One region of the Lysinibacillus sp. FW12 genome, then DNA from elsewhere that is predicted to be linked to it. Evidence: riboswitches for the same ligand, from Rfam matches in the RefSeq annotation. Region 1 holds a riboswitch; each other region holds the start of a gene.
What was found. A riboswitch is a leader RNA that binds a small molecule or an ion and turns the genes downstream of it on or off. The one in region 1 is predicted to bind S-adenosylmethionine.
Positions count from the first base shown of each region.

Region 2: it holds a riboswitch for S-adenosylmethionine, as region 1 does, so the genes downstream of both, SJW71_RS10950 (Na+/H+ antiporter NhaC family protein) here and SJW71_RS03435 (bifunctional homocysteine S-methyltransferase/methylenetetrahydrofolate reductase) in region 1, are expected to answer to the same signal.
Region 3: it holds a riboswitch for S-adenosylmethionine, as region 1 does, so the genes downstream of both, SJW71_RS21810 (MetQ/NlpA family ABC transporter substrate-binding protein) here and SJW71_RS03435 (bifunctional homocysteine S-methyltransferase/methylenetetrahydrofolate reductase) in region 1, are expected to answer to the same signal.

Region 1 is NZ_CP139094.1:658,663-669,083, reverse strand. It holds gene SJW71_RS03460 (response regulator transcription factor) at 1-347, opposite strand, end outside; gene SJW71_RS03455 (sensor histidine kinase) at 364-1,512, opposite strand; gene SJW71_RS03450 (fatty acid desaturase) at 1,639-2,670, opposite strand; gene SJW71_RS03445 (GNAT family N-acetyltransferase) at 2,780-3,277, opposite strand; gene metH (methionine synthase) at 3,359-6,790, opposite strand; gene SJW71_RS03435 (bifunctional homocysteine S-methyltransferase/methylenetetrahydrofolate reductase) at 6,783-8,630, opposite strand; SAM riboswitch class I at 8,719-8,818, opposite strand; gene SJW71_RS03430 (protoporphyrinogen oxidase) at 8,918-10,312, opposite strand.
Region 2 is NZ_CP139094.1:2,147,670-2,158,090, reverse strand. It holds gene SJW71_RS10955 (VanZ family protein) at 291-1,712, shown strand; gene SJW71_RS10950 (Na+/H+ antiporter NhaC family protein) at 1,796-3,031, opposite strand; SAM riboswitch class I at 3,171-3,278, opposite strand; gene SJW71_RS10945 (LysR family transcriptional regulator) at 3,947-4,831, opposite strand; gene SJW71_RS10940 (acetoacetate decarboxylase) at 4,962-5,702, shown strand; gene SJW71_RS10935 (ketopantoate reductase family protein) at 5,844-6,875, shown strand; gene SJW71_RS10930 (class I SAM-dependent methyltransferase) at 7,452-8,366, shown strand; gene SJW71_RS10925 (Ger(x)C family spore germination protein) at 8,755-9,954, shown strand; gene SJW71_RS10920 (class I SAM-dependent methyltransferase) at 9,986-10,421, opposite strand, start outside.
Region 3 is NZ_CP139094.1:4,253,479-4,263,899, reverse strand. It holds gene SJW71_RS21835 (CaiB/BaiF CoA transferase family protein) at 1-818, opposite strand, end outside; gene SJW71_RS21830 (alpha-hydroxy acid oxidase) at 815-1,975, opposite strand; gene SJW71_RS21825 (enoyl-CoA hydratase/isomerase family protein) at 1,990-2,769, opposite strand; gene SJW71_RS21820 (methionine ABC transporter permease) at 2,780-3,451, opposite strand; gene SJW71_RS21815 (methionine ABC transporter ATP-binding protein) at 3,444-4,469, opposite strand; gene SJW71_RS21810 (MetQ/NlpA family ABC transporter substrate-binding protein) at 4,562-5,392, opposite strand; SAM riboswitch class I at 5,482-5,587, opposite strand; gene SJW71_RS21805 (PPC domain-containing DNA-binding protein) at 5,710-6,213, shown strand; gene SJW71_RS21800 (pyridoxal phosphate-dependent aminotransferase) at 6,254-7,423, opposite strand; gene SJW71_RS21795 (carbon-nitrogen family hydrolase) at 7,520-8,314, shown strand; gene SJW71_RS21790 (PucR family transcriptional regulator) at 8,366-9,934, opposite strand; gene SJW71_RS21785 (amino acid permease) at 10,168-10,421, shown strand, end outside.

The DNA of each region.
Region 1 (10,421 bases):
CGGATTGCAGTAACTAGTTCCTCAATAGGACTATCCTTTAATAAGTAGCCCCTTACGCCCGCCTTTCTAGCACGCTCAAAGTATCCTGGCCTTGCAAATGTAGTTAAAATAATGACTTTACAATTTGATCCAGTGCTATGCATTTCTTCTGCTGCGTCTAGTCCAGTTTTAACTGGCATTTCAATATCCATAATACAAATATCAGGCTGATGCTCTTCCACAAGCATCAATGCTTCCTCACCATTTTTTGCTAAGCCAACGACCTCCATATCCTCCTCCATACTAAGTAAAGAGCGAAGAGCGCCTAATAGCATCCCCTGATCTTCAGCAATTACAATTCGTATCATGTCACATGCCTCTTTTCTATATGTTCTTCAAATTTTCTTTGACATTTTGATGTGTAATCGTCACTGGAATCGTAACCGTTAATGTAGTACCTTCAACACTTTCAATTTTAAAGGACCCATTAATAAACTCTAAGCGTTCCCGCATCCCATTTAATCCATTACCAGTTTTCCATGCTTGTTTTTTCGTTATTCCTTGTCCATTATCTCGGACTACTAAGTAAACTTCCTTAAAGTTTTGATGAAAAGCAATTTCGCATTTGGTTGCTCCACTATGTTTGACAACATTATTGACTGCCTCTTTTAAGCACATAGATAAAACGTTTTCTACAAGCGGTGGAACTTGCAATGCATTTTTATCGCCCTCAAAGATAAACTCCATTTCTGCCGCCTTTAATATTTGGGAAATACGCATGAGCTCATCTTCAAATTTCGCCGTGCGCATGTCCGAAACCAATTCACGTACCTCTTTTAAGGCGATACTAGCCGTCTGGCGTATATCCTTAATCTCAACTAAAGCTTGCTGTGGGTCACGTTCTATCAGCCTAGAGGCAAGATCACTTTTTAAACCAATCATAGACAATTTTTGACCCAGCGTATCATGTAAATCACGAGCTATCCGTTGACGTTCTTCAAAAACAATTAACTCAGCAATACGTTCATTCGCAGTCTCTAATTGACCTTCCAAGTTTTCACGCTTATTTTTGGAATAAATCGTTAATGGCAATAAGACAACAGCTAAAATGGTCAACACTACAAAGGGTAGCTGTGATAAAAATAAGTGGAGCTCAACAAAAAAGCCTGCTCCTGTAGAAATAACTGTAAACCCTATATGTAGACCATACATAATATAAAAGCCGACCGGTCTTCTTATGTTGCCAATAAAAAAGGCTGTGAAAATAGATAGATATACATAACCATATAGAATGGTCATGACTATATTAATGACCATCTCGAAGCTAATCCACATATAAACTAAGCCGCTTTTCGAATTCATGGAAAATCGATAGAAAATAAAATAGAGCATTAAAAATGTAATACCTATTGATATTTCAATGTATGATGATTTTCTAAAAATAAAGAAAAACGGTAGGAAACAAAAAATAATCCATAAATATACGCTGAGCATTGGACTATTCGGAATAATACTATGCCATTTCCTCAACATAATCTCACGCTCTTTCCTACTTTTCCCTTATTATAACAAGAAAATTAATTTTATGCCTGTGCTTTGGATAAGACTCTTCCCTTTACATAAAACAGCCATCTCCCTTGCAGAGATGGCTGTTATCAACTAAGCGGCAATGCTGCCTCTTTCTTTGCGTTTTATAATTTCATTTACTTCTTTAAACGTAACAAATTTACCTTGATCTTCATCATATAGCTTGTAACGTAATGATTCTAAGCTTGTAGCTAAAGTAATCGTTGTCGCCATATGTAATGGCGGTGTTTCATTGTGTGCTTTTTCAAGATTATAGTTAGGTACACGAGGGGCTAAGTGATGGACATGATGGAATCCGATATTCCCTGTAACCCATTGTAAAATTTTCGGTAATTTATAATACGAGCTACCCTCAACTGCGGCTTTCACATAATCCCACTCTGAGTTATGTTCAAAGTATGAATCTTCATATGTGTGCTGGATATAAAATAACCAAATTCCTAATGATCCGGCAATAAATAATGTAACACCTTGGACTAATAGAAATGCTTGCCAGCCCATAAAGAAAATTAAAGAGGCACACAATCCGACAATGACAATATTCGTTAACACCGTGTTGAAACGTTCCTTTTTCTTTGCATCCTTACGATTAAAGCGATTTAAGACAAGTACCATATATAAAGGCCCTAACCCAAACATAACAAATGGGTTTCGATAAAAACGATACCATAATCGTTGACCTTTTGAAGCTTGTAAATATTCCTCCACTGTCATCATATCAATATCACCAATACCACGCTTGTCTAGATTCGAGCTTGTTGCATGGTGAATTGTATGTTCACGTTTCCACTTTTCATATGGGAATGATGTTAGTACTCCCGTAAAAAATCCAACCCAGTCGTTTGCCTTTTTACTTTTGAAAAATGAACCATGTGTGCAATCGTGAAAGATAATAAAAGTTCTTACGACGAACCCAGCTGAAATGACACTTAAACCGACAGTTAGCCAAGGTGAAACATCCACTAACAAGTAACCTGCTACCCACAATGCAATTAACGGTACAATTGTATTTATCATTTGAAAAACACTTTTACGCGTATCTGATTTAGCAAATGGCGCTACATCTTGGCGTAACTTTTTCGTTTTTTCTTTAATTGTTGCCATCTTTTACTCCCTCGTTTCCTTTTCCTTATGACCTCATAATAAAATAAGAGTACAAGTGAGAACAGATGCAATCATCATAAAAAGGATATGACATTTGTCATACCCTTTATCATTTTGGTCCAACCAAATGGAGTTGATAAAACACAAGGTCTAGCCATTGTTCAAACTTATAACCTGCATTTCTGATTGTTCCTGCATATTCAAAGCCTAATTTTTCATGTGCCTTTATACTACCAATATTTTCACCATCTATACCTGCTACAAGCGTTTTCACACCATTCTCTTGTGCAAATGCTATGAGCCTGTGCATAAGCTTTGTGGCAATCCCTTTTTGATAATGCTCTTTATGCACGTAAACAGAGTGCTCCATTGTATATTGGTAACCGGGATATGGACGGAATTGACTGTAGGTAGCAAAGCCAGCGATCATCCCATTTTCCTCGAAAACAAGCAAAGGATTTCCTAGTGCCTGCTGCTCCTTAAACCACTGTATTTTTTCATCCAAAGATTGTATTTCATATCGATAGACTGCCTTGCTTGTTAAAATAATATCATTATAGATGTCCAAAACTTCAGGTATATCTTGTTCTTCCATGAATCGAATCATGTTGCTCACTTCCTTAACGAAATTGGTCACACATTCAATGTTTAAAAATAATCATCAGCAGAATGTTATTATATTACACCCTTAAACATTAAAATAGCGAGCATCAGGATGAGCAAAAACAATCGCAGATACAGATGCTTCCGGCTCCATCATAAAGCCTTCAGTTAAATGAACACCAATATCTTCAGGCTTTAATAAGCCAAACAGCTTCTCTTGATCTTCCAAGTTAGGGCAAGCAGGGTAACCGAATGAAAAACGTTGCCCTTGATATTTTGCTGCAAACCGATCTCTCATCGTGAAATCTGTCGCGTCAGGGAAGCCCCATTGGTCACGAATTTCTTGATGCATACGTTCAGCAAAGCCCTCTGCTAATTCTAGTGCAGTCGATTGTAGTGCATGGCTTTCGAGGAATTTACCGTCCTCTTTTAACTGGCGTGCTGTAGCCATCACTCCTTTTCCTGCAGTTACTACCATGAGTGCAATATAGTCCATTTCACCGCTTTCTACTGTTTTTAAGAAGTCAGCAAGACATAAAAATGGTTCTACCTGCTGGCGCGGGAAAGTAAAACGTTCAATTTCTGTTTTACTATCAGCAGGATCATAAACAACGACATCATCCCCATCCGCTTGGGCAGGGAAAAATTGATACAAACCTGAAGGCTTTAATAAATCACTTTTCAAATAATCATCTACTAATTCTTTTAGCTCTGTAGCTCTAGAATCTCCCGCTTCAAGCAGTTGATGAACTTGCCCTTTCAAGCCTAAATGATGTCCTAGCAATGTCCGCATATTAACATATGGATATAAATGTGATACAGCATATTCTTTTTTTACATGGCGACGTAAATCTGCTGGTAAATATACAGCTGCTTCTTTGACTGTTCGTGCAGGTTTTATCGTTACCTCTTTTACAGGTCGAGCAGCTCGTTTTTCATCTGCCTCTAAACGTTTTTGGCGAGATTCTGCGATTTCAGCTAAGAAATTGGCACGCGTCCCCTCTCCCATTAAAAGATTGGCCTGCTCTAGGCCTTGCATTGCATCTTTTGAATAAATTACAGGACCATCATATTCATCTGCTATTTTTGTTTCAGTAAAGCGTCGAGAAAGTGCCGCTCCACCCACTAAAATAGGTACATCAATACCTGCCTCTTTGAAATCTTGAGCAGTAATGACCATCTGTTGCGCTGATTTTACTAACAAACCCGATAATCCGATAAAGTCTGGTTTTTCCTTGCGAATTGCTTCAATTAATTGGGCAGGGGTTACTTTAATGCCTAGATCTACAACCTTATAGCCATTATTACTTAATATAATATCCACAAGGTTCTTCCCAATATCGTGAACATCTCCTTTGACGGTAGCAAGTACCATTTTCCCTTTCCCAGCACTCTCTTCATTCTTCTCCATGAATTGCTCTAAATGGGCAACGGCAGCCTTCATCACACCCGCTGATTGTAAAACCTCTGCTACAATGAGTTGATTATCATTAAATAATCGACCTACCTCAGCCATACCTTCCATTAAAGGACCATTAATGATATCAAGAGGTGTCTCAAAGATTTCACGGGCTGCATCTAAATCCTCTATTAGTCCTTCCTTCGTACCCTCTAGAATATAGTAAGCTAAACGACCCTCAACCGTTTTTGGTATATCGGCTTCCGTTTTTTCCTTCTTTTTGTCACGATAGAAGTCTGTGAATACGGCTAAGGTTTCATCATTTGTATTAAACAGCAAGTCATTAGCTAGCTTTATTTCCTCTTCAGGAATGGAAGCATATCGCTCTAGCTTCTCTGTATTAACAATAGCGTAATCCAAACCAGCAATTGTACAATGATAGAGATACACAGCATTCAGTACTTCTCGGCCCACTGGCGGTAAGCCAAACGAGATATTACTTACACCTAGAACTGTTAATGTTTGCGGCATTTTTTCTTTGATTAGTCGAATCCCTTCAATGGTTTCGAGAGCAGATCCAATATACTGCTCATCTCCAGTTCCTACTGGGAACATCAATGGGTCAAAAATAATATCTTCTGGTGCAATACCCCATTTTTCAGTTAAAAGTTGATAGGAACGTTCAGCAATTTCAAGCTTACGATGACGATCAACCGCCATACCTTTTTCATCAATTGTACCAACAACTAATGACGCACCGTATTTTTTCACAAGTGGTAATACGGCATCAAATCGCTCCTCGCCATCTTCCAGATTAATAGAGTTAATGATGGCTTTCCCTTGCGAAAATTTTAGCGCCTCCTCGATGACTTTTTCATCTGTTGAGTCAATCACAAGAGGAACCTTCACTTTTTTCACAACCTCCTGCATAAAGCCACGCATATCTTCTAATTCATCACGATCTGGGTTTGCTAAACAAATATCAATAACATGGGCACCATTTTTAACTTGCGCACGTGCAATCTCTGCTGCTTCCTCAAACTTTCCATCAATGATTAAATTTTTAAATTTTCGGGAGCCGATAACATTCGTTCTTTCTCCAATAAATAATGGACGCATGGAATCGTCATACAATAATGGTTCGATACCAGATACCGCATGACCATGCGTTTTTTCTGGTAATTGTCGTGGTTTTTCACCTTTTAAAACTTCACGAATAGCTGCAATATGTGCTGGAGTTGTTCCACAGCAACCACCTACAATATTAAGCCAACCCTTTTCTGCAAAGCCTTTTAATTTTTGCGATAAAGATTCTGGCGATTCATGGTAACAGCCTTCTTCATCAGGTAAGCCAGCATTGGGATAACAACTTATATAGCCTGTTGAAAGCTCTGCTAATGAACGAATATGATCCGTCATAAACTCTGGTCCTGTCGCACAGTTTAAGCCAACTGATAATGGTTTAATATGCTCAATAGATATATAAAAGGCATCAATCGTTTGTCCTGCGAGTGTCGTACCCATCGGTTCAATTGTTCCTGAAATCATAACGGGAAGTTCCTTGCCAGTTGCCGCGAAAGCACGTGTTACCCCTAATGTGCCGGCTTTAACATTCAGCATATCCTGACTTGTTTCCAATAACAGCACATCTGCTCCTGCCTCAATTAAGGCCTTCGCTTGGATAAAGAAATTTTCCTCGAGCTCATCAAATGTAATACCGCCAGTTACGGATAATGTTTTTGTTGTTGGTCCCATAGCTCCAGCTACAAATCGCGGCCAATCCGATGTTGTAAATTTATCCACCGCTTGGCGAGCAATTTCAACTGCACGTTTATTAATCTCTTCCGCTTTTGCACCCAGATCGTATTCATTTAACACAAGAGGAGTTCCACCAAATGTATTCGTACAAATGATATCTGCGCCAGCCTCTAAATATTTAAGATGAATTTTCTCTATAACATCAGGTCTAGTAAGCACAAGATTTTCATTACACCCATCGAGCTCCTCTCCACCAAAATCATCTGCCGATAAGTTTTCATTTTGTAGCATTGTTCCCATTGCGCCATCAAGAATTAAAATACGTTTCTCTAATTGCTCTTCAATCAAGTGCTTAGCCATGTATACTTACTCCTTTTTTTTGTTCATCCAATTGCTCAATATATTTCATCAACTCTAGTGTCACATCATAGCGTAAAAAAGGTGTAATAAGGTAAATACCATTAAAATATTGCGCAGCCACCTCTACTAATTCCCTTGCAATGGCAATACCCTCAGCTGTTGCACGTTCTTTATCTTCACCACAAGCCTTCATTCTTGCTAAGGCATCTTCTGATAATTTGATGCCAGGCACCTCGTGGTGTAAAAACTCTGCACTTTTATAACTCGTAACGGGCATAATCCCAATATATATCGGTGCTTGTAGATGCTTTGTTGCCTCGTAAATTTCCACAATTTTTTCCTTCGTATACACGGGCTGTGAAATAAAATAATCTGCACCATGTTCGATTTTCTTTTCTAAACGTGCCACAGCACGGTCTAACACACGAACGTTTGGATTAAATGCAGCAGCCACTGAAAAATTTGCTTTTTTTCGAAGGGGTTTACCAGAGAAAGAGACCCCTTCATTTAACTGCTTAATTAATTGGATTAGCTCCATCGAGGATACATCATAAACGCTTGTCGCACCTGGGAAGTCCCCAACTTTTGTTGGATCACCCGTAACAGCTAAGACATCATGAATTCCTAAAGCATTTAATCCCATTAAATGTGATTGCAGACCGATTAAATTACGATCTCGACATGTAATATGTGTTAGAGGACGTACGCCATGTGTATTCTTCAACAATGCTCCCATTGCAATATTGCTAATACGAGGAGAGGCTAGAGAATTGTCTGCCATCATGACTACATCTGCGCCAGCATCATACAATTGTTTTGCTCCTACAAGGAATCCATCAATTTCTAAATGTCTAGGTGTATCCAGTTCTACAATGACAGATCGTTCACGTTTTACTTTTTCATGAAGAGGCTCATACTTAGGAGGCTCTGCTTCTCGAACGATCTCAATCTTTTCAGGTTTCGCATGCTTTTCATGAACGGGTGATAACTCCTCTAAATATTTTTTTGCTGCCGCTATATGCTTTGGTGTCGTACCACAGCAGCCCCCAATCAAGCGTACCCCTTGATCACGTAGTTCTACTGCTGCTCGACCAAAATAATCAGCCTCCGATTCATAAACGACACGCCCATCTTCTAAGTCAAGAAGTGAAGCGTTCGGATAAGCTGACATAAATGCCTTTTCAGGAAGTTCTACGCCTTCAAATGCTTGTATTGTATGATGTGGGCCTAGCCGGCAATTGACACCAACGATATCTGCACCAAGTGTTTCTAGCTCATGCAAAGCATTATTTAAAGACATTCCATTTTGTAAAACACCAGGCTCATGCATAGATACTTGTGCAATAATTGGTAACATTGTTTTTGCACGTAACATTTTTAATGTTGCAGTTAATTCTTCAAAATCATAATAGGTTTCAAGTAAGAGGCCATCTGGATTTCCTGCAAGTAAAACACTTGCTTGTTCCTCTACAGTCGCTAATATTTCCTCTAGTGTTGCATCACTTTTTCGGATACCACGAATACCTCCTATTGTCCCTAAAACAAATTGACCTCCATCTGCAGCTGCTCGCTTAGCAATTGTAATAGCTGCTTCATTAAATTGTTGAACGCGTGATTCTAATCCATAGCGAGCTAATTTGATGGCATTTGCACCGTACGTATTCGTTTGAATGATGTCAGCACCAGCCGCAATATATTCTCTATGAATCTTTTCAATTAACTCTGGTCTCTGCACATTCATTTCCTCATGGCAATATTCCAATCCATAGCCATAAAGAACTGTGCCTATTGCACCATCCGCCGTCAATACATGCGTGTTTAACTTCTCAAGCAATCCCATAAAACTAGCCTCTCTTCCTATGTCTCTGTATAATAAAAAGCCTTCTTTCATAAAAAAGAAGGCTTTAACGATTCAGCATTGTTGTTCCTTCTCATCTTCGACTCAACGGTCTTCTGGATTTAGCACCTGACAATAAGTTGGTTGCTGAAGCTTCAATGGGCCAGTCCCTCTGCTTCTCTTGATAAGAATTAAGTATGAATTTTTTAAATAATTAAAAGAATCATATCGTTTACTGACGAATGAGTCAAGAGTATTTCACGTAACAAAGTAATTTTTAACTTAAAATCTTAGAAACTGGATAGTTCCTCTGCAAGCTCCTCACCAATTTTTTTCCCATTTTGAATGCAAGCTCCGATACCTACACCAAAATATGAACAGCCTGCTATAGCTAAATTTGGATAGTTTTTGTTCAGTTCCTGAAGCAACCCTTGTAACGCTTCTCTGTGAGCTAAGTCGTATTTAGGCATTTGATCAATCCATTTTGTTACATTTACTACGGTTGGATCCTCTTCTATTCCCAAGCTCTTTCGAACATCCTCTAAAGCAACGGTTACCAATTCTTCATCAGTCATGGTACGTAGTTGTTCATACGCTGGGTTAATACTCTTATAGAAGAGTCGTACAAGTAATTTATTGTCTCTCGATGTATGCTTCCATTTACGACTTGTCCAAGTTGCTGCATTACAAGTAACGTTAGAATTATGAGAGACAATATAGCCCGTTCCATCTGCTGGCAATTTCGCGTCTGGTACATCGAAGCCTAAGTATATGGTAATGGCTGACGCAGTAGTAAATTGATTAAAATAACGGTTTAATGATTCATCCTTCATGAGGCTTTGAACAGCTTCATTCGGTAGTGCAAGCACAACATAATCTGCTCCGATATTTTCACCATTTGCTAATGAAATTGTATAGCGGTCTTCCTGTTTTTGAACATGTAAAGTAGCGACACCCTTGATAATTTCAACATTGGTTAATGTTTGCTCAAGTCGATCGATTAAAGAAGTTAAACCATTTTTAAATGATATAAATTTTTTATTGGCAGCTTTAACAAATTGCTCACGGTTCGCATCAAAACCTTTAATGATACTTCCATAATCATTCTTATAATCAATTAAATACGGTAAAGTAGAAGCAATTGAAAGCTGATGTAAATCACCTGAATACACACCTGCTAGAACTGGTGCAATTTGGTTTTTTACTAGTTCCTCTCCTAAATAGTAGGTTAAGAACTCGCCAATTGAACTTTCCTTTGTAAAGCCTTTGTTTGGTAATGTCAAATCCTTTAATGCTTCCTGCTTTCCTTGCTCTGATATTAATGTGCTTTCCTCTAAGGATGCCAAGCTCATTGGAATACCAAATGTAGAATCAGCTGGAATAGCATGTAGTTCATTATTTGTGTAAATATAAGAAATGCCGGTTTCGTTATAAACTAGATTATCTTCAAAATCAAGCTCCTGCACTAGCTCCATAACACCTTTATGGCGAGCGACAATAGAATCAGCACCTGTTTCCATAATAAATCCTTCTTCATATGCCGAATGTAACTTACCACCTAGATATGTATTTTTCTCTACAAGTACTAGACGAACATCTAGATTATTCTCCTTCACTTGACGTTGTAAGTAATGCATTGTGCATAATCCTGTAATTCCGCCACCTAATACAACAACTGTTTTCATATAAACCGCCCCTATTATTAGTTCTTTCTACAGTATAAACCTATTTTCATTGAAAATTGCATTCAACCCTTTACAAATTTAGCAAAAATAGAGCTATCCCTTTAGGAGA
Region 2 (10,421 bases), 1.5 Mb from region 1:
AGGAAAATATTATTTGAATACTATGATTTCATTAAACCTTTATTAATATAAATGTCACTATTAAAATAAAAACACTCATTTGACGTTTCTATAAAATAGGTGTTCGATTACCCCTCTCCCCTCTCCCCTCTCCCCTCTCCCCATATATGATGAAAAAATCTTAAGAAATCTTCATAAATATTCTCAATAATTATTAATAATTGCCATTTACAATAATGAAGGTCGACAGTCAACACATGTTTTATGTGTGTGGACCATGAACAGAATCAATTAGTTGGGAGCGTTTTATCTTGGGAGTAACAGAAATTATTATTAATATTCGAATTTTAATGTTGCCCGTCATCATTATTATTGGCATTGAGTTTTTGCTTATTGCCCTCTATTATTTCGTTTATTATAAAAAACAACCATCCGAACGAAAAAAACTAAGTATTACTAAAATGATGCTTGGCGCACTCTTCATTGGGTATATCGTATTTGTATGTGAGCTAACGATTATTGGACGTGGTTCTTCTCATTTCCTAGAGATGAATCTTCAACCATTCAGTGGTTATATCGATGCCTGGAAAAAATACTCGTTACGTGATCTTCAAAATTGTATTTTTAATATATTAATGTTTGTGCCGCTTGGGATTTTCTTACCCTTACTTTTCTCTAAATTTAAAGCTTTTAAGATGCTTTTCCTTGTAGTCGTATGTGCTACACTTTCAATTGAAACATACCAAACACTTACAGGAGCAGGGATTTTCGAGCTTGATGACTTATTCAACAACTCACTTGGTGGGGTTATCGGATACCAATTATACAGACTAGGGGCTTCTATTGTTCATCACAAAAAAGTAAAAATAAAAAGTCTTGTTGGAACTTTGGCTATCCCTCTTATCATGGGATTGATTTTTATTGGGATGTCATTGGTATATGCTCAACAAGAATTTGGACATCTGCCAATAAACGCTTATACAAAATCCAATATGTCAGGTGTTCATGTATCTACTTCATTGCAATTAGACTCAAACCCTACTGTTGCGCCCGTTTATAAAAAAATTATTCATAATGAAGAAGTTGAAACATTGTTGCAAGATAAATTAGGGTTATCGGAGTTGAGTGCAAAGAATTATAAAGACGACCGAGAAATTTTATTGCAAGACAAAGCAGGTATGCAATATACATTATTTATAAGTTCAATGGGGAATTGGTCGTTAACAGCGAATAATTATTCGCAGCAAGCGACATCGACTGGTCAGGAAAACTTGATTGATAAGGCGAAGGCATTGATGGACGAACTTTCTATCCTCCCTCAAGAAGCAGAGTTTTCTGTACTGGAAAACGGGGAATTTGAATGGAATCTTCCAGATCGTCCCGATTTAAATGTCGACTATTGGTATGGGGATGTAGTTCTTGATCTTACACAAGATGGACGTGCATATTCATTAGCCTATAATGTTCAAAGAAATCAATTTACACGGGAAGTAGATATCTTGTCCCCTGCTGAAGTATATGAGCAAATAAAGAATGGAGAATTTCCTCAAATAAAGTATAATGCACTCGTTACAGAAGAAGAGCTGGTTCTAAAAAAAGACGATCAGCTTGAAATTGAATTAATCGAGCTAACGTATATGTATGACACAAAAGGTTTCTATCAGCCAGTATACAACGTTTCTGGAACATTAAACGGAAACAACTGGTTTACACTAATACAGGCAAGAAAGTAATCCTTCTAAATCTAAACCATTACTTTAAGAGATGAAAAAGACCAGCTAAGCTAAAATTTTGCTTTGCTGGTCTTATTTGAGCTTTAGGCTTTCTTTTTTGAAGGGTATCCGATAGAAATAGCTATCATTCCGCAAATACCAATAAGAATGGGATAGATCGAGTATTGCAGCATACTTACTGGTGATATTTTGGCCACGCTTGCGGCAGCAAGGAATTGAGCCCCATACGGCAGAAGCCCTTGGACTGTACAGGAGAAAATATCTAAAATACTTGCGGATTTTCTTGGCTCAATGTCATATTGTTCAGCAATATTTTTGGCAAGTGGCCCAGCAATTAATATCGCAATTGTATTATTAGCAGTAGATAAATTCGTTAAACCCACAAGGCTAGCAATGCCGAATTCAGCACCCTTTTTCGATTTAATTCTACTTGTCGCAAGGTGCAGCAAAAAGTCAATGCCTCCGTTAAACTTAATAACCTCTACCATTCCAGCTATTAATATGGCAAGAAAGGCGATTTCATACATACCGGACATGCCTTCTCCAATCGTTTGCAGAAGGCTCATCAAGTGATAGCTACCATCTACTAAGCCAACAGCACCAGCAAGGACAATCCCTAGTGCCAGCACAAGGAAAACATTCATCCCAGATAACGCTAAAATGATCACTAAAACATATGGTACAATTTTAACCCAACTATAGCTTACATGCGCCACTTGTGCTGTTTCACCCATTGAAATGATTGCTAAAATAATGCTCGTTACAATCGCTGCTGGCAATACAATCCAAAAATTAACCTTAAACTTATCCTTCATTTGTGCGCCTTGTGAACGTACGGCAGTAATGGTTGTATCTGAAATAAAGGATAAATTATCACCAAACATTGAGCCACCAACAACAGCCGCCATCACTAAAGCAATAGAAAGGTCTGTAAGATCACTTATTCCAACGCCTATTGGAGCTAATGCAACAATCGTTCCCACGGATGTACCCATTGAGAGGGAAATAAAACAGGCAATGATGAACAAGCCCACAACCAGTAAGTTTTGCGGAACGACCGATAAAGCAAAGTTAACAGTGGAATCTACTGCCCCCATACCTTTTGCAACCTCTGAAAAGGCCCCAGCCAAGAGAAAAATAATAACCATCATCATGACATTTAAATTCCCTGCACCTTGACAAAAAATATCAACTTTTTTCGTAAACGATTCTTTTCGATTCATGGCTAGAGCCACAGCACCTGCAATGGTGATAGCAACAATGACAGGAAAGGCATAAAAATCACCTGTAATAACCCCAGAACCAATAAATAATATCATAAAAACAACAAATGGGATCAGCGCCCATGGATTCTCTTTCTTCACTGTTTTACCTCCAAAAAAATTAAAATCAGCCTTTTTCCATAAAAAAAGGCCTCATCTTGAATGAACAAGAAGAGGCCTTATATTGAAAATACACCTCTTATCTATCAAGTCATTTCTTGCTGGATTTGGCACAGTAACTTAATGACTAAGTTCCGCTGCCGAGATTTCATCGGGCCAGTCCCTCCATCTCTCTTGATAAGAAGAAAAAATATTATTTTTTTGACACAATATTAAAAGATTAAAATAAAAAATTAATATTTGCAACAAGTTTTTTCTTTAACTTCTATACGTACATAGATTTTCCGATTAATCTTAGAAGAAATCTGCTTATTGTAGCTGATTTTGTGTATTACTGAATAACGCCGATAGCGGATATTCCATCTTGCTCCTCGGGTATTCATCCTGCTTCGCGGTTATTTCACCTTACTCCTCGGGTATTCAGCCTTGCTCCGCGGGTATTTCGCCTTGCTTCGCGGGTATTTCACCTTACTCCGCGGGTATTTCGCCTTGCTTCGCGAGTATTTCACCTTACTCCGCGGGTATTCAGCCTTGCTCCGCGGGTATTTACCCTTGCTTCGCGAGTATTTCACCTTGCTCCGCGGGTATTTCACCTTACTCCGCGGGTATTTGCCTGCTAAATAATAGAATATAATCCCAAGTCGCTTATTGTGCAACTAACAAAAAACCAGGTGCTCTTCTAAGAAGAACGCCTGGTTTTATTGTGAAAGTGAATCTTACTAACTTACTTAGTTTTGATTCGTTATAATACTACGCTAAGTTGAGGCAATGAACAAGTTAAAATATTTTCCAACAAAATTTTAGGGAATTTTTATGTTTTTTCGAGCATTTCAGGAACCCGTTTCAAAGGTATTAAATTTTGTAGTGCTCATTATTTTCGTTAAAGTAAGTAATAATAAAGTCCCGTAACTGTTGAACGGCAGCTGACGAAATGGAATTTTTTACCCAGGACAGACCTACTGTATACGTTGGATTCATATTAGCTATTTTTACAAAATGTAAATTAAACTTTCTACAAACCGATATGGGCAACAAGGCTACACCCTGTTCCAGCTGGATAATTTCTGCCAGAAGGGTTGAATCTACTTCATAGTTTTTGATAGGCATAAATCCCGCTCTTTCACAAAGTGACGTTGTAAAACGACTATATTCTGCATTGTTGGCTAAGGAAATAAAGGATTCATTTGCAAACTTAGCTAGAGCAACCTCTGACTGACCAGCCAATGGGTGATTAGAAGGCAACACAAGTACTACATCCTCTGCCACAAGCACACAGGTTTCAATTTCTTCATCAATGATTGGAGGGCCTGCTATGCCCAGATCAATATCCCCTCTCTTTAAATTTATACGTATATCATCCCTTGTCTCAATTCCCTGTTGAATTTTGGCATGAGGAAAATCATTAATATATTGACTAATTAGTCCAACGAGAAATCGGGTATTTGATATGGCTATTTTAACTGTACGAGCATTGATTTCATCAAGTGATTGAATATCCATTTTTGCATTTTCTAGTTCGATAAATACCTTATTAACATGCTTGAGCATAATCTGTCCTGCAGCACTTAATTCAATATTTCTTCCTTTTCTATGAAATAATTTTGTGCCTAGTTCATCCTCCAGACGTTTTATAGTCAAACTTAAGGATGGCTGTGCAATATTTAACTGTTGAGCCGCCTTCGAAATATGCTCTGTATTTGCTACTGTTTGAAAATACTTCAATTGTAAAAGTTCCATTTCGCTTAAGCCCCCTAATTCATTTATCTAAATAAATATATTTATATCTTATTATGTATTAGACGCAATGTAAAATCCGCATTAAAGTAGTTATTGTAAGAAGACAAAGTTGAAAGAATGGTGGTTTTTCATGAGAAAAGATGAAGTAATGAGACAATTCACAACACCGTTGGATGCAGGTGCTTATCCCATTGGACCTTATCGCTTTTATAACCGTGAATATTTAAATATCGTCTATAAAACGGATATGGAAAAACTTAAGAAAATTGTTCCAGAACCATTGGAAGTGAAGGAGCCCTTTGTCAAATTTGAAATCATGAAAATGCCAGATGTAACAGGGCTAGGTTCTTATACAGAGTGTGGTCAGGTCATTCCTGTTAGCATGGATGGTGAAGAAGGTGATTATTTACATGCAATGTATGTTGATAGTTTCCCCGCCATTGCCTCTGGTAGAGAAATTGCTGCGTATCCTAAAAAATTAGGTAAGCCTAGTTTATTTGTAGATTCTGATACATTAGTTGGTCTCTTAGATTATGGTTCATTAAGAGTGGCTAATGCAACAATGGGATATAAACATTTCCCACTGGATCATCAAGAGGCACTGAAAGAAATTATCAAACCCAATTATATGTTGAAAAAGATGCCTGGTTATGATGGACGACCAAGAATTTGTGAGCTAGTGAGAAGTGAAATTACGGATATTAAAATACTGGGAGCATGGTCAGGTCCAGCGAGACTTGAACTTTTTGCCCATGCACTTGCCCCAATGGCTGATTTACCAGTGTTAGAAGTTGTATCAGCTTCCCATATTGTCACAGAACTATCGTTGGCATCACCTACTGTTGTCTACGATTATTTAACTGAAAAATAGAAAGAACACTAATCCATACATTATCTAATCAAGCAATGAAGCCGTATGGAACTATGCAGATGAAGCTATTGGAGAAACAACGTGACAAAATACAAATAGCTAAGCTTATTGAATAATTAAATAAACCAAGGAGGCATTTAGATGAGAATCGCCGTTTTAGGAGCAGGATCTTTAGGAACAATCGCTGGTGCATATATTGCTGCCGGTGGACAAGATGTCGAATTAATTGATGTTTATGAAGAACATGTAGACGAATTGAATCAATCAGGGGCAAAAATAACAGGAACTACTGACTTTCAAGTGAAAGTAAAAGCCATTACGCCTAAAAATATGTCAGGAACTTATGATTTAGTTTTACTGTTAACAAAACAATTGTATAATGACTCGGTTTTACAAGGCTTACTACCATTTTTAAATGAAACAAGTGTCGTTCTTTCTTTACAAAATGGGATTCCAGAAGAAAAAGTCGCTGCAATTGTAGGGCGAAATCGTGTGATTGCTGGATCAGTTGAGTTTGGTGCTACATTCATTCAACCGGGCATATCTAGTTTGACAACAGAATATAACCACTTCAAACAATATGCATTTCAAATTGGTGAATTAAATGGAGAAACAACAGAAAGAATTAGACAAATACAAACAATTTTAAATCTTGTAGGTGGCACACACATCTCAGACAATTTAGTTGGCACAAAGTGGTCTAAACTATTAATTAACAATGCTTTTAGTGGTCTTTCTGCCGCGCTCAATACGAATTTTGGTGGCGTTCTTGATCATGAGACGAGTAGTATTAGCGCCGTGCATATTGCGGATGAAACGATAAAAGTGGGGCATGCTGCTGGAGTACAATTTGCCAAAATGAATGGCTTCGATATAGCTTCATTAGAAGTGAAAAAGGCTCATGATATCCCTGAACGTGTCAAAGCCTTCCAACAATTGATGGCATCCTCTAAACTACTTAAAGCAAGTATGCTACAGGATTTAGAGAAAAAACGTAAAACGGAAATAAATTATATTAATGGAGTAGTATCGGAGCTTGGCGAAAAGCTGGGTGTTGCCACACCTTTTAATAACCTTGTCGTTCAATTAGTAAAACAGGCAGAAGATTTACAGACCGTTACTAATTTTGAAACAAACATGCCATTCTTTGCTGAACTAGTTAATCATCATTAAACAAAATGACCAGTCACTCTTCACAGAGTGCTGGTCATTTTGCGTTTAGGTAAAGACTATGAAAATCTTCTTGAATAGACTAACATATTGTTCTGAACAAAATCTGAACAATGATACAAAAAAGACTAGACCCTACAACATGCTGTAAGTCCTAGCCTTTTAAGTGAAAGTGAATCTAACTAAATTTTTGCTTAGCTTTTGATTCACATTATAATACGAATGAACAGCCTAAAGGTTTCATATTTTTTTAATAAAATGGGTCTCCCTACACAAAAAGACCAGGAAATCACGAAAATGTGATCCTGGCCCTTTTGTGAAAAGTGAATATTACTCGTTTACTTTAGTTTTTTTGTATTCTACTAATAAGTTAGACGGCTGTTAGTTAAAAAAGTTACATTTATTTTTAAAATTTTTTATTTAATTTTATAGTATGATCTATCTTCCCCTCTCGTATAATCAAAGTACTGAAAACTTGACAAAAAAATTATTTTATGCTAAAATTTACATTTAAAATATTGTTTTGTATAATAGGATTCTCCTGGCCAGGGGAATCCTATTTTTTTGAGGAGTGTTAATATGAATAAACAGCAATCTAGTATCACTTCATTAATAGCTGCCTTTAGTAGAGCTTATCATAGTCAAATGGATACACCGAAAATTTTTGATGATTATGTAGCAAAAGAGTTAATCTCACCTGAAGAGTTTCAAAGTATTCAAGATCACCTGATACAAGGCATCGACTTCTTTAACAAGGACATGGCTATACCAACTAAAGACAATGTAAAAAATTTAGTAAAATGGATAACGCAAATTCAACTCGCTCCTACTCCCTTGGCACGTGCAGCATACAACGAAAATGTCTTGCATCATGAAATCCGGCTTGGTATCGAGCAATATGTAATTTTAGGCGCTGGCTTGGATACTTTTCCTTATCGTCATCCTCAGTTAGAAACAGTTGTAGAAATTTTTGAGGTTGATCATCCTACAACCCAGGCTTTTAAGAAGAAACGATTACAAGAAGCATCACTTCCACCAATGAAGCATCTTCATTTTGTTTCAATGGATTTTACTAAACAATTTCAATCTCAACCCCTCTTTGAGCAAGGGTTTCAGTATAAAAAGACGTTTTTTAGTCTGTTAGGTGTCTCCTATTATTTAACGAAAGAAGAATTAGCAAGTTTACTCACTCATTTATTTGCTCTTGTTCCATCAGGCAGTTCCATTGTGTTGGATTATGCCGATGAAACTCTCTATCAGGAAAATGGCCTTTTTAATAGAGTGGACAACGTGGTGAAGATGGCTGCTGCAGGTGGCGAGCCGATGAAATCGTGTTTTGCTTATGAGGACATGGAGAAGATGTTAGATCCATTGGGTTTACTCATATACGAACATCTTACCCCTCCTGCTATTCAACAGCTTTATTTCCAGAATCGGACGGATTACTTATCAGCTTTTGAAACCATCCATTACATGCATATTGTTAAAAAATAAGTATAGTTAATTTATTTTTTATATTATTCTTAATTTTCTTTCTATTTCCCAGGCAATTAACTATTTCAATATATAAATTTAGTATACTATAGTAGTGTAAAGCTAATTAGCCTTACACCTCCTAGATTCGTTACTAGGGTCACTGTGAATGCAGTGGCCCATCTATTATTAACAACAACCCTTAAAAGGGCCCACTTAAAGTTTTTTACTAAAAAATAAGCCTCATCCCAAGTTATGCACGTTTACTAGCCAGACAAGCGGACATGCTCTGCTTATCCTAATAACAGTTTACAAAAAGAGTTACCTCAATATCACTTTTTGATTATTTTGGCTGTTATTTGCTTATCCTTAATAATGTTGGACTATCTTTGCCCTTTTCCTTGAGGAGGTGCCGATCATCAAGCACACACTGTCATTCATACTATTGCTTTTCATTATTCTTTTGTTAGGTGGATGTTGGAGTAAACGAGAGTTAAACGAATTGGCTATCGTTACGGCCTTTGGGGTCGATAAATCGGACGAGCTTGTTGAAATTTCCGTGCAAATTGTTAACCCTAGTCAGGTAGCCTCAAACAAAGCCTCTAGTTTCCAAGTCCCTGTTTTTACCTACCATGCTAAGGGAAAATCCTTATTTGACGCCATGCGAAAATTAACCACTTTGACGCCAAGGAAACCCTATTATTCCCATGCGCAAATTATAATCATCGGTGAAGAGTTGGCTAAAGAAGGAATGAATAGCATTTTAGATTTACTACAAAGGGATCCAGAGGGTAGAAGCGAATTTAACATTATTATTGCCCATGAATCGACTGCCCAAGAAATTTTGAGTATTTTAACACCATTAGAGGATATTCCAGCTAGTAAATTGTTTAAATCCTTAAAGGATACTGAAGCAACCTGGGGAACGACTGAATCTGTTATTCTCGACGATTTAGTTCAATCTTTGGGTCATATAGATAATAGCGCCGTATTACCTACCATTCAAATTCATGGTGATGCGGATGCTGGAAAATCTAGCAGCAATGTTGAAAAAATTAAGAGCCCCGCACAATTACAATATGGTGGACTGGCTGTTTTTAAAAATTATAAGCTTATTGGCTTTTTGACAGAAGAAGAAAGCAGAAATTATAACTTTTTACACAATAATATTAAGAGTACCTTTGAAACGCTTGCCTGCCCTGAGCAAGGGAAAATATCGACAGAAATTATTCAATCTTCAACAAAAGTGACAGGACGTATTCAGCATGACATTCCCTCGATTACGATTCAACTGGATATTGAACAGAACGTCGCTGAAATAAGCTGCCCTCTAGATTTAACCAAGCCCAAAACCATCGATGCTCTAAATAAAGCAACGAGCAAGCAAATTAAGGAAAGTATAGAGCGCACAATCCAAACGATTCAACAAACCTATCAGGCTGATATTTTAAAATTTGGCGAAGTACTACATCGTGAGGATTATAAAGCTTGGAATCGAATAAAAAAAGATTGGTCGACTCTTTATCCAGAGCTAGAGGTTAATCTTGTAGTCGATGTCCAGACAAAAGGAGTAGGTACCGCAACAAAATTAAAACTCAATAAAAAATGACCAGTCGCTAAGATGACTGGTCATTTTGTTTTTAGCGAACAGCTTCAAATGTCATGAGTGACGTTTCTTGACTTGGCTGTTTAGTATACATGTAGTTTGCTGAACAAGTGATAGTAGTGAAACCAATACTTTGTAATAGAAATTTAAATTCCTCTACACCATACCAACGCAATGGGAACTTTTGTAGTTCCGTATCCACTAATTTTCCTTGTCGCCATTTTTCATATTTTAATACTGTTAATGTTTTCTGCTCCACCCAGTTCATGGCTATCGATTTTCTTTCAAGCGCAATTCCTTCATCTTCCGAAATTTGAAAATAGGTTGTCGCCATTTCTCCCGTTTTCCAGTCTGTCGGAAATAATAAATCAATGATAATCCGTCCACCAGGAACTAGATGCTGATACATACACGTTAACGCAGAAACAGCCTCCTGATAACTTTCGATTAAACAGAACGAGCCAGTAGGC
Region 3 (10,421 bases), 1.0 Mb from region 1:
AAGAGAGGATTGTTTAACCAATCAGGTCGGTTGACAACCTTAGTCGCAAAAATCTCCCACAGTTTTTGATTACCTGCACCTACTAAAATATAGTCATCCTGTGTTTTGAAGCCTTGATAAGGAGCCGAAACACGATGAGCAGTGCCTGTCCGTTCGGGTAACACGCCTTGTCCAAAGTAAGCAGCCGCCTCCCAAACAGTCCATGCAAGTCCGGACTCTACTAAAGAGACATCTATATATTGCCCCTCACCACTGCGCAGCTTATAAATATAAGCCATCAAAATCGATTGTAATGCTGTTTGAGCAGCAGCAATATCATTGACGGCAAAGCCTACTTTTACAGGTCGGCCTTCCGCTTCGCCAGTCATATGCATTAAGCCACTTAATCCTTGGGCCATAATGTCATAGCCACCTTTTTGGCTATAAGGACCTGTTTGACCATAACCTGAAATGGAGCAATAAATAAGGCCAGGGTTGATGTTCTTTAAAGTGTCATAATCAATGCCAAGCTTTTTCGTGACACCAGGTCGATAGTTTTCTACAAGGACATCTACAGATTGAATAAGCTCTTTGAATAATGCTAGTCCCTCAGCCGTTTTTAAATTGATACAAACGCCTTTTTTATTGCGATTGACCATCATATACATATGGCTTTCTTCACTAATAAAAGGACCCATTGTACGTGTATCGTCGCCATTAGGATATTTTTCGATTTTGATTACTTCCGCGCCCATATCTGCTAGGACCATTGTGCAATAAGGACCAGCTAATATTTGGGATAAATCAACAACTCTTATTCCCTTTAATGCCTGTTTCATTTATCTTCAGTCCCATCATTTTTGACTAATGTGATGTTACGTAACCCCTTGACTGAGGTCACACCAGCTAACGCGATGGAAACCTTTAGCTCATCATAAAGATTGGTCATCACTTTCTCGACACCTTGTTGTCCATTAAGAGCTAGTCCATAAACAAATGGACGTCCAATCGCAACAGCATCTGCACCTAAAGCAAGTGCTTTTAGTGCGTCCATACCACGGTACACACCGCTATCTAAAATAATCGGAATTTGTCCATTTACTGTCTCTACAATAGCAGGAAGGGCATCCAGAGAACCGATCACACCATCTAGTTGACGACCACCATGGTTGGAAACAATGATGCCATCGATGCCATTGTCGATTGCTAACCTTGCATCTTCAGCATGTAAAATTCCTTTCAATAATATTGGAAGATTAGTGCGTCGCTTTAACTCTCGAACATGTTCCCAATTGAGTGTGGGGTGGAAGACATTTTTCAGAACCCCCTGTACATAGGACTCAAATGAATCATCAGGCAATGAGGCAGTAAAAACAGGATCATTCATATAATTTCCTTTTGCATAGCCTAGCTTTAGTGGTGAAAATTGGTTGCGCACATCTTCTTCTCGCCAGCCAAGCATTACCGTATCAATCGTTAAAACGATTGCTTCAAATCCAGCTGCCTCTGCTCGTGCAGCCATACTATACGCAATTGCCTCATTTGTAGACCAATACAATTGGAACCATTTTGTTGCTGTTGGAGCAGCTTCGGCAACTTCTTCAAGCGCATAAGTGGAAACTGTACTTTGAATATATGGAATATTTAAATGTTGGGCAGCACGGACAACGGCAAGCTCTCCCTCATCGTGAACCATACCATTCATGCCAACTGGAGCAAAAAGCAATGGAGTTGGGTAGGTTTTACCAAACAAATGAATCGACGTATCAACATTAGAGACATCATTTAAAAAGCGGGGTACAATGGAGTATTTTTTAAACGCTGCACGATTGTTGTGTAAAGTTTGTTCACCCCCAGCACCTGAACGTATATAGCCGAAGGGTCCAGCTGCTATTTTTTCTGCAACAGCCTTTTCTAGGTCAGCAAAGCAAATGGGAAAGGGGGCTTGTGCAGTAATATTCTTTAACAGTAGATCGCCATCAGTCGTGTTTGTCATCGTAACTACCTCACTTATTTATTGAAAATAGGCTTTCTTTTGTGTAAAAAGGCTTGAATGCCTTCGTTATAATCGTCTGAACTAAATGAATCAAGAACGGTTTGGGCCAGTTCTTCGTTCTCTTCGTTTTCACCATCTACAATCGCCTGAATGATTTTTTTAATGCCTGCATTTGCAACGGATGATTTACTTAATAGATGCTCTGCAAAATGCAATGTGGCATTTTCAATATCCTCTGGCTCATGTAAGGCTGTGATTAAACCAATGCTTTTTCCTTCTTCCGCTGTAAAAATGTTGGCTGTATATAAAATTTCCTTTGCCTTGGCGACACCCACAATATTGATTAAGCGTTTAGTGCTTTCAAGATTATAGACAATACCAATATTGGCTGCCGTAATACCAAGCTTACTATTCGGTGTGGCCAATCTAAAATCACATGCGTTTGCTAACTCTAAGCCACCGCCAATCGCTAAGCCCTGAATCATTGCAATGGTAGGGTGCGGAAATTTATAAAGCGCATCAATGGCTTTTAAAGCTATATCGTTATAGGCTTTGGCATTGTCAGCAGCATAACGAATATCTAAAAACTCACTAATATCTGCACCTGATGAAAAGGCAACTTCATTGATACCGCGAACAATTAATAGCTTAATAGAAGGATCTGTACGTAACTGCTCAAGCTGGTCTACTATGGCTTGAAACATCGCCCTCGATAAAGAATTACGTTTATCAGGGCGATTTAACACTAACGTTGCGATATAGCCGTTTTTTTCTACGTAAATTTCAGTTGTCATCGTCATTCTCCTAGTCTTTCTTTAATTTCGCAGCAAAGCGGTTGCCGATGGATTGTATGCTTTGAACAAGGATGATTAAGATAAAGACAGTGGCATACATAACATCAACCTCATAGCGTAAATGACCATAACGGTAGGCAAGGTCACCTAATCCCCCTGCCCCCACCATTCCAGCCATTGCCGTAGCGCCAATTAAGCCAATTGTGGCAATCGTTAAGCCTAAAATAATCGATGGGCGTGCTTCACGTAATAGGACATGCCAAATAATATGGCGACGTTTTATGCCCATTGCTGTATAAGCTTCTACCACACCTGAATCCACCTCTAAAAGAGCAGATTCCATTAAGCGTGCAATATAAGGAGCTGTATAAACAACTAGTGGGACTATAACACCTTTAACACCAATCGTTGTACCAACAATTAATTTGGTAAATGGTAAGATGAAGAATAATAAAATGATAAATGGAACAGAACGAATAATATTGATGATGAGATTAAAAAGCTGATAGATAATTTTATTTTCAAAGGATTGACCTGGTCGTGTTAAAACGATTAATAGCCCTAAGGGAATACCAATTAGAATGGAGAAGAGTAGCGAGATTCCGACCATTTGGAATGTTTCGATAATTGATTTTCCAATGACATCTGACCAATCTGAAAAGAAGCTTTGAATACTACTCATTGAATTCGCCTCCTAATTCTTCTACCGCAACACCATTTTCTGTAAAATAGGTTAGGGCCTTTTGGACGATATGGGTTTCTCCATGTAAATGCACCACGATGTTCCCAACAATGCCGTTTTTTAATTCAATAATATTAGCTGTTAAAATATTCGGTTGCACATCGTACACCTTCGTGACTTCTGCTAGTAATGGCTTACCCGTACTTTCACCAAGGAATGTTAAACGAATGACACTTCCTGAAACGTTTAACTGCTCAATGAGTGAAGGGGATAAATTACGCTGAGAAATTGTATTTAAAAACTTTCTAGTAGTAAGGTGCTTCGGTTTTGCAAAAAGCTCAATAGCAGTACCAAACTCCACGACCTTACCTGATTCGAGAACAGATACCTCATCACATATTTTCTGAATGACATTCATTTCATGTGTGATGAGTAGGATCGTAATGCCTAACTCGCGGTTAATTTTTAACAACAATTCAAGGATGGCCTCGGTCGTTTCAGGATCGAGTGCACTTGTTGCCTCGTCACTAAGTAAAATCTCTGGCTCTTGTGCTAAGGCACGTGCAATAGCAACTCGTTGCTTTTGCCCACCAGAAAGTTGATTAGGATAGCTATCCAGTTTCTCTGTTAATCCTACAATTTCGGCGTATTTTGCTACACGGTTTTTTACTTCCTTGTCGTTATAGCCTAGTAGTTTTAAAGGCACGGCAATATTGTTGTAAACTGTTGCAGTTTTTAATAGATTAAAATGTTGGAAAATCATTCCTATTTTTTGTCGTGTTTGACGTAATTCATTTAGCGAAAGGGCTGTAATGTCCACATTGTCTATCAGTACTTTTCCCGAAGTAGGACGTTCCAGTAAATTGACACATCGAATAAGTGTACTTTTACCAGCACCACTATAGCCGATAACCCCATGAATTTGTCCCTTTTTCACATGAAGATTGATTCCATCCACAGCTTTAATGATCCCTTTTTTCGTCTTAAATTCTTTCGATATATTTTGTAATTGAATCATACGATATTGCTCCTTTCTCGTCCTTCTAAAAGTGAGAATCTGCTCGTTTTCTCATGAGGAATACGGCAGATTCTTCTGCTAATAGAAGCATATTACCAGCTAGGAATCACAGAACCTTTGAATTCTTCTTCAATGAATTGACGTACTTCCTCAGATTGGTAAGCCTCAACAAACTTTTTAATGGTTGGGTCGTTTTCATTTTCAGCACGTACTACAATGTAATTCACGTATGGTGAGTCAGTAGATTCTAATAGAATAGAGTCTTCTTTAGGATTAATGCCGGCTTCTAGTGCGAAGTTTGTATTAATGGCTGCTACATCTACTTCACTAAGCTGTTTAGGAATTTGAGCCGCCTCTAGTTCAATGAACTGTAAATTCTTTTTATTTTCTTCAACGTCACGGATAGAGGCTGTTAAGTCTGCACCATCCTTTAGCTTAATATAGCCAGCTTCTTGTAAAACAAAGAGGGCACGGGCCCCATTTGTTGGGTCGTTCGGTAAGCCAAATGTGGCACCATCAGGAATATCATCAAATGATTTATATTTTTCAGAGTAAATACCCATTGGATTTAAAATAGTTTTGCCTACTGGTACTAAATCTGTATCGTGATCTTTATTAAATGTGTCCAAGAAAGGCTCATGTTGGTAGCTGTTTGCATCGAGATCGCCTTCAGCTAACGATGTATTTGGTAAAACATAATCAGAAAACGACTTTAGCTCAACTTCTAAGCCTTTTTCTTTTGCTACTTTAGCTGCTACTTCTGCAATTTGCTCGTGTGGACCAGAAGTGACACCAACGACGATTTTATTTTCATCGATTGCCTCAGCTTGACCTTTACTATCTTCTTTAGAGCCACAGCCTGCTAGAGCTGCTACTAATGTAAGACTTGCTAAACCTACTAAAAATTTATTTTTCTTTTTCATGAAAATGACCTCCAAAATGTTTTTATCGGTTTTTTGAAAATAAAAAAACTCTCTTACAAACTAAGAGAGGCTCATGAAAAAGACGTCCTCTCTTATCTATCAAACGAAATTCGTTTGCAGGATTTAGCACCTTCCTTTTAAAAAGGAGGTTGCCGAGCTTCATAGGGCCAGTCCCTCAGCTACTCTTGATAAGAGATTTATAATATTTTTTTGTAATTCCGATAGAACTAATATAATTTATGGGGTATAGTAAGTCAATAAATATTTTTAAAATTTTTTATATTATTATAATTTTTTGTTATGAAAGAGGGAGAACAATGTCTGTAAGAGTAAATTATGGAATTGGTTCATTTGGCAAGGTTATTAGTGCTCGTATTCTAATGGGGACAGACATCATGGAAGGAATTGAGGCGCTCTGTGAGGAGAATCAAATAGAGTCTGCTACAATTGTAAGTTGTATTGGGAGCTTCCAAAAAAGTAGCTTTGTTTATTTAGTACCTGATGAAACATCGCACATTAAAGTCCGTTTTAGTGAAGTCATTGAAAAAGAGGGACCACTCGAATTTATTCAAGGATCTGGTGTTGTCTGTAAACGAGATGGAGGATATGAAACACATTTCCATGGTTCGATGAGTGATCAATGGGGTGTAGTATCAGGTGGACACTTTCTGAAAGGTAGAAATCCCGTTATTACAGCGGACATTGTACTGGCTGAGATTCAAGGCGTTCAGCATATTCGTAGATTGGATGAAGAAACAGGCCATATACAATTTTATCCGCTAGAGCAAGGTTTAGAGCTACCAAGAAAAATCGAAAAATAGCATGCCCTGTAGAGAATGTATGCTACAGGACATAGTAGTATTAAGCGGTAAATAATTGTAATTGTTCAATTCTGTGAATGGCTTCACGTAAGCGTTCCTCGCTGACAAGTAAGCCAACACGTATATACCCTTCGCCATATTGACCGAAGCCATTGCCTGCGGCTACTGCAATATCAGCTTTTTCTAGCAATAAATCAGCAAATTGTTCACTAGTGTAGCCTACAGGTACAGGAAGCCAAGCAAAAAAGGAGCCCTTCGGAGCCGTAACTTGCCAGCCAATTCTTTGAGCTTCTTCAATTAATACATTTCGACGACGTTCATAAGTAGCCCTTAGTTCATCTGCACATTCTTGAGAAGCTGTTAGTGCCACTGCTGCTGCTTGCTGAATTGCAGGGAATTGACTACAAAACAAATGATCTTGAACGAGATTAATAGCCGCAATAATATCGGCGTTACCAACGGCGAAGCCTATACGCCAGCCAGCCATATTAAAGGTTTTCGATAGTGTATACATTTCAATACCAATGTCTTTTGCACCCTCTGCCTGTAGGAAGCTAATAGGTTTATTGCCATCAAATCCTATTGCCCCATAAGCAAAATCATGTGATACGATAATATTATGTTCCTTGGCAAAGCGAACAGTCTCTTCGAAAAATGCCAGTGTTGCTGTACCACCTGTAGGGTTATTCGGGTAATTTAAATAAAGTAGCTTGGCTTTTTCTTTCACTTCATTAGGTAATGCATGATAATCAGGTAAGAAATTATTTTCAGCAAAAAGTGGCATAACCTCAAAATTTACATCACCTAATACTACACCTGATAAGTAGTCTGGATAGCCTGGGTCCGGTAATAGCATGGTATCACCAGGGTTTAATACGGCTAGAGGTAGCTCAACAAGACCTATTTTTGTTCCGCCAAGAATTGCTACCTCCGTGTCGGGATTTATATCAACATTATATTCCCGTTTGTAAAAATTGGCAGCTGCCTGGCGTAATTCGGCGATACCACGAAACGGCGAATATTTGTGATTTTGAGGATTGTCTGCTGCTTCCTGTAATGCTTGAATGATGTGAGGTGGCGTCGGTTGGTCGGGATTACCTTGCCCGAGATTGATGACATCACGTCCCTCCTCTAGGGCACTGTTTACTTTTTGGACGAGTGCCGCAAAAAATTGGGGAGGTAGTTGCTGTAGTTTTTTAGAGAATTCCATGCATGATCACCTTTTTCAGAATATAATAATTATTATTGAAGAATATGAAGCAAATAGTATTACTTTTTCTGTTAATTGTCTAGAGGAGGAATAGATATGAAAATAGGTTGTATTCAATTAAACGTTGGCTTTGGCAAAGTAGAAGAAAATTTTGCCCGAGCAGAAAACAAGATTCGAGAAGCGGCAGAACAAGGTGCAGAAATCATTGTGCTACCTGAAATGTGGAATACAGGCTATGCACTAGAGAAATTGCCTGACTTAGCAGATGTCAATGGTGAGCGAACGAAAGCCTTTTTGGCACACTTAGCGAAGGAACTTGGTGTACATATTGTAGGTGGCTCCGTATCAATAAAAAAAGGCGATAAATTTTATAATACGATGTATACATTTGATTGCCAAGGAGAGCTTGTAGGGGAATATAGTAAGGCCCATCTTTTCCGTTTAATGGACGAGCATCTTTATTTAGAAGCAGGGGATGAAATGAATCGTTTTGCTTTAGGAGATATTGAGGCTGCTGGTGTCATTTGCTATGATATTCGTTTCCCTGAATGGTTACGTGCCCACGCCTTACAAGGAGCAAAGGTATTATTTGTACCAGCACAGTGGCCGACACCAAGGATTGATCATTGGAAAACGCTACTACAGGCTCGTGCGATTGAGAACCAATGTTTTGTCATCGCAGTTAATCGTATTTCAAAAAAGGTAGAAAACTTTAATGGGCAATCTATGATTATTCAGCCTTGGGGTGAAGTACTTTGGATTGGTGCTGAAGATGAAGAAGTAGCGGTCATTGATGTAGACTTTTCTATTGTCGATGAAGTACGCGGAAGAATCCCAGTTTATGACGATCGTAGACCTGGACTATATCAGGATGTTGTTGTGAAAGGGTAGTGAAGAGGCACGCTCAAAAGGGAAGACAACCTGCTGAGCGTGCCTACTTTTTTAGACCTTCTCCTCAATTAATGAATTTGCCAATAGCATAAACTCAAGTGTGATGCGGTTATGTCCTTTCATAAAATTTTTACCTAATAAACCTTCAAGCTTTTTTAATCGGTGATAGAGGGTTTGACGAACAATAAACAACTGATTGGCTGTTTGTTGTTTGGAGCCATTTGTTTGTAAATACACCTGTAATGTTTCGAGTAGCTTACTATTATATTTTTTATCGTACTCAATCACTGGCTGAAGATAGTCGTAAATTACTTCCTGTAAATTCACCTGCATTTGTAGCTTATAAATTAAATGATATAAATGCAGATCATCATAAAAAAAGGAGGAAGTTTGTACTTTACGGCAAATATATAAGGTTTCTATGGCTGTTTGATAGCTTTTCGGAATTTCCTCTACGTTACAAACGACTTTCCCAACGGCTACTTGAAAGCCTTGTGTCTGTTGCTTCTTATAAAAATCAGTTTTAGGAAGTGTAGAAAAGATGTTATTTAATATGTCACGAGTTGCTTTGCTGTCTTTTGTATGAAGTAAAATAAAAATAACATAGCTCTTTCTTTCAAATAAAAATGGGATGAAGCCATGCTGTTCAAAGAGATTTCGATAATAGAGTTTACTATAGACGATATCTTCCTGTGCTTTCGGCAATGTATGGGGAGAGGCTAAAATAAAAATAGTTCCACTAGATTGTTGATAGCTTGAGTAATGTGTATCAATAAATTTAAAGATTTCCTCCTTAGAAAGTTTTTGATCAATCCAATCTGCTAAAATGGTTGCATCCTCTATATTCTTCTTTTCCTCGATATAGAATTCCCGCATTAATAGTTGCGCTAATGCCGTTGCTGTACGATCTAATATTAATAATTCAAATTCTGAGAATAGCCCATCTTCTCGATAGAGTGTTAGGTCTGCATAATGTTCATCAAAGATGAAAATAGGCTCATGTTTAAATTGTGGTGCAGATTTGTGCAATGTTTCTAATTGCTGCCGTTTTTTGTGTCCTATATTAGGATAAAAGATAGGCTCTCGCTCTTTAATAGCAAACATGATTTGTGTCTTTAATTCGTTATACATATTTTGCAAAATATCGTCTGTGTTCTGTCCTAAGACTGCATTTTTGTTCAATGCCTGTGAGTAAGATTCTAGCGAAGAAATGAGTAAATATTGCTTATTGATAATTTGGCTATGTAAATCCTGTGTAATACGAACAAAAGGAACTGCCTCATGAAAAACAATAATGGGAAACTGATGATAGTTAGCAAGTGCTATGATTGCTTCAGGAACTGTTTGAATATAGGAGCCATACTCAATACAGAGAGCGGCACATTTTTTTTGAATAAGGGCTTCTACAAATGCCGCAAAATCCTCAATGCTATGCTGTAGACTAATTCCTGTTGTTAATACTAGTTCTTCACCGACCAAAAAATCATCAACTTGCACGATTTCAAGAACATGTACCCATTTGACAATCCTTGATAATCCCTCGTAACCTGCTACAACCTCTGCCTTTTGAAAATATTTATTTTCCAAAACATCTAGTACTTTTAGTTGAAATGGACTCAATTTAGCTCCTCCTTTTGACATGATTAAATTAAAATGATTTTCTATAAATTCTGTTTAATGTTGTGTATTTTCTTATAAAATAGCAATTATTTTATTTTAAGAATATTTAGTCTATTTTACATTATGTTTAAAACATATGTATAGAATTTTACAGTTTGTCTATTACTTCAACGTTATGAAACATGTAAGATTTTTGTAAGCGATCAAGTAATCTAATAAAAGAGGTGACAGATATGGAGCAACAAACGCATTTACAAAGAGGGTTAAAAAAGCGGCATATGACGATGATTGCTATTGCCGGAGTAATCGGTGCAGGACTGTTTATGGGAAGTGGCTCGGTTATTAATTTAGCTGGTCCTGGGGCAATTTTATCGTATATATTCGCAGGAATTATCGTTGTGTTAGTTATGCGTATGCTGGGTGAGATGGCGGCTGTCAATCCAACGAGTGGGTCGTTTGCACACTATGCACATGAAGCCATTGGTCC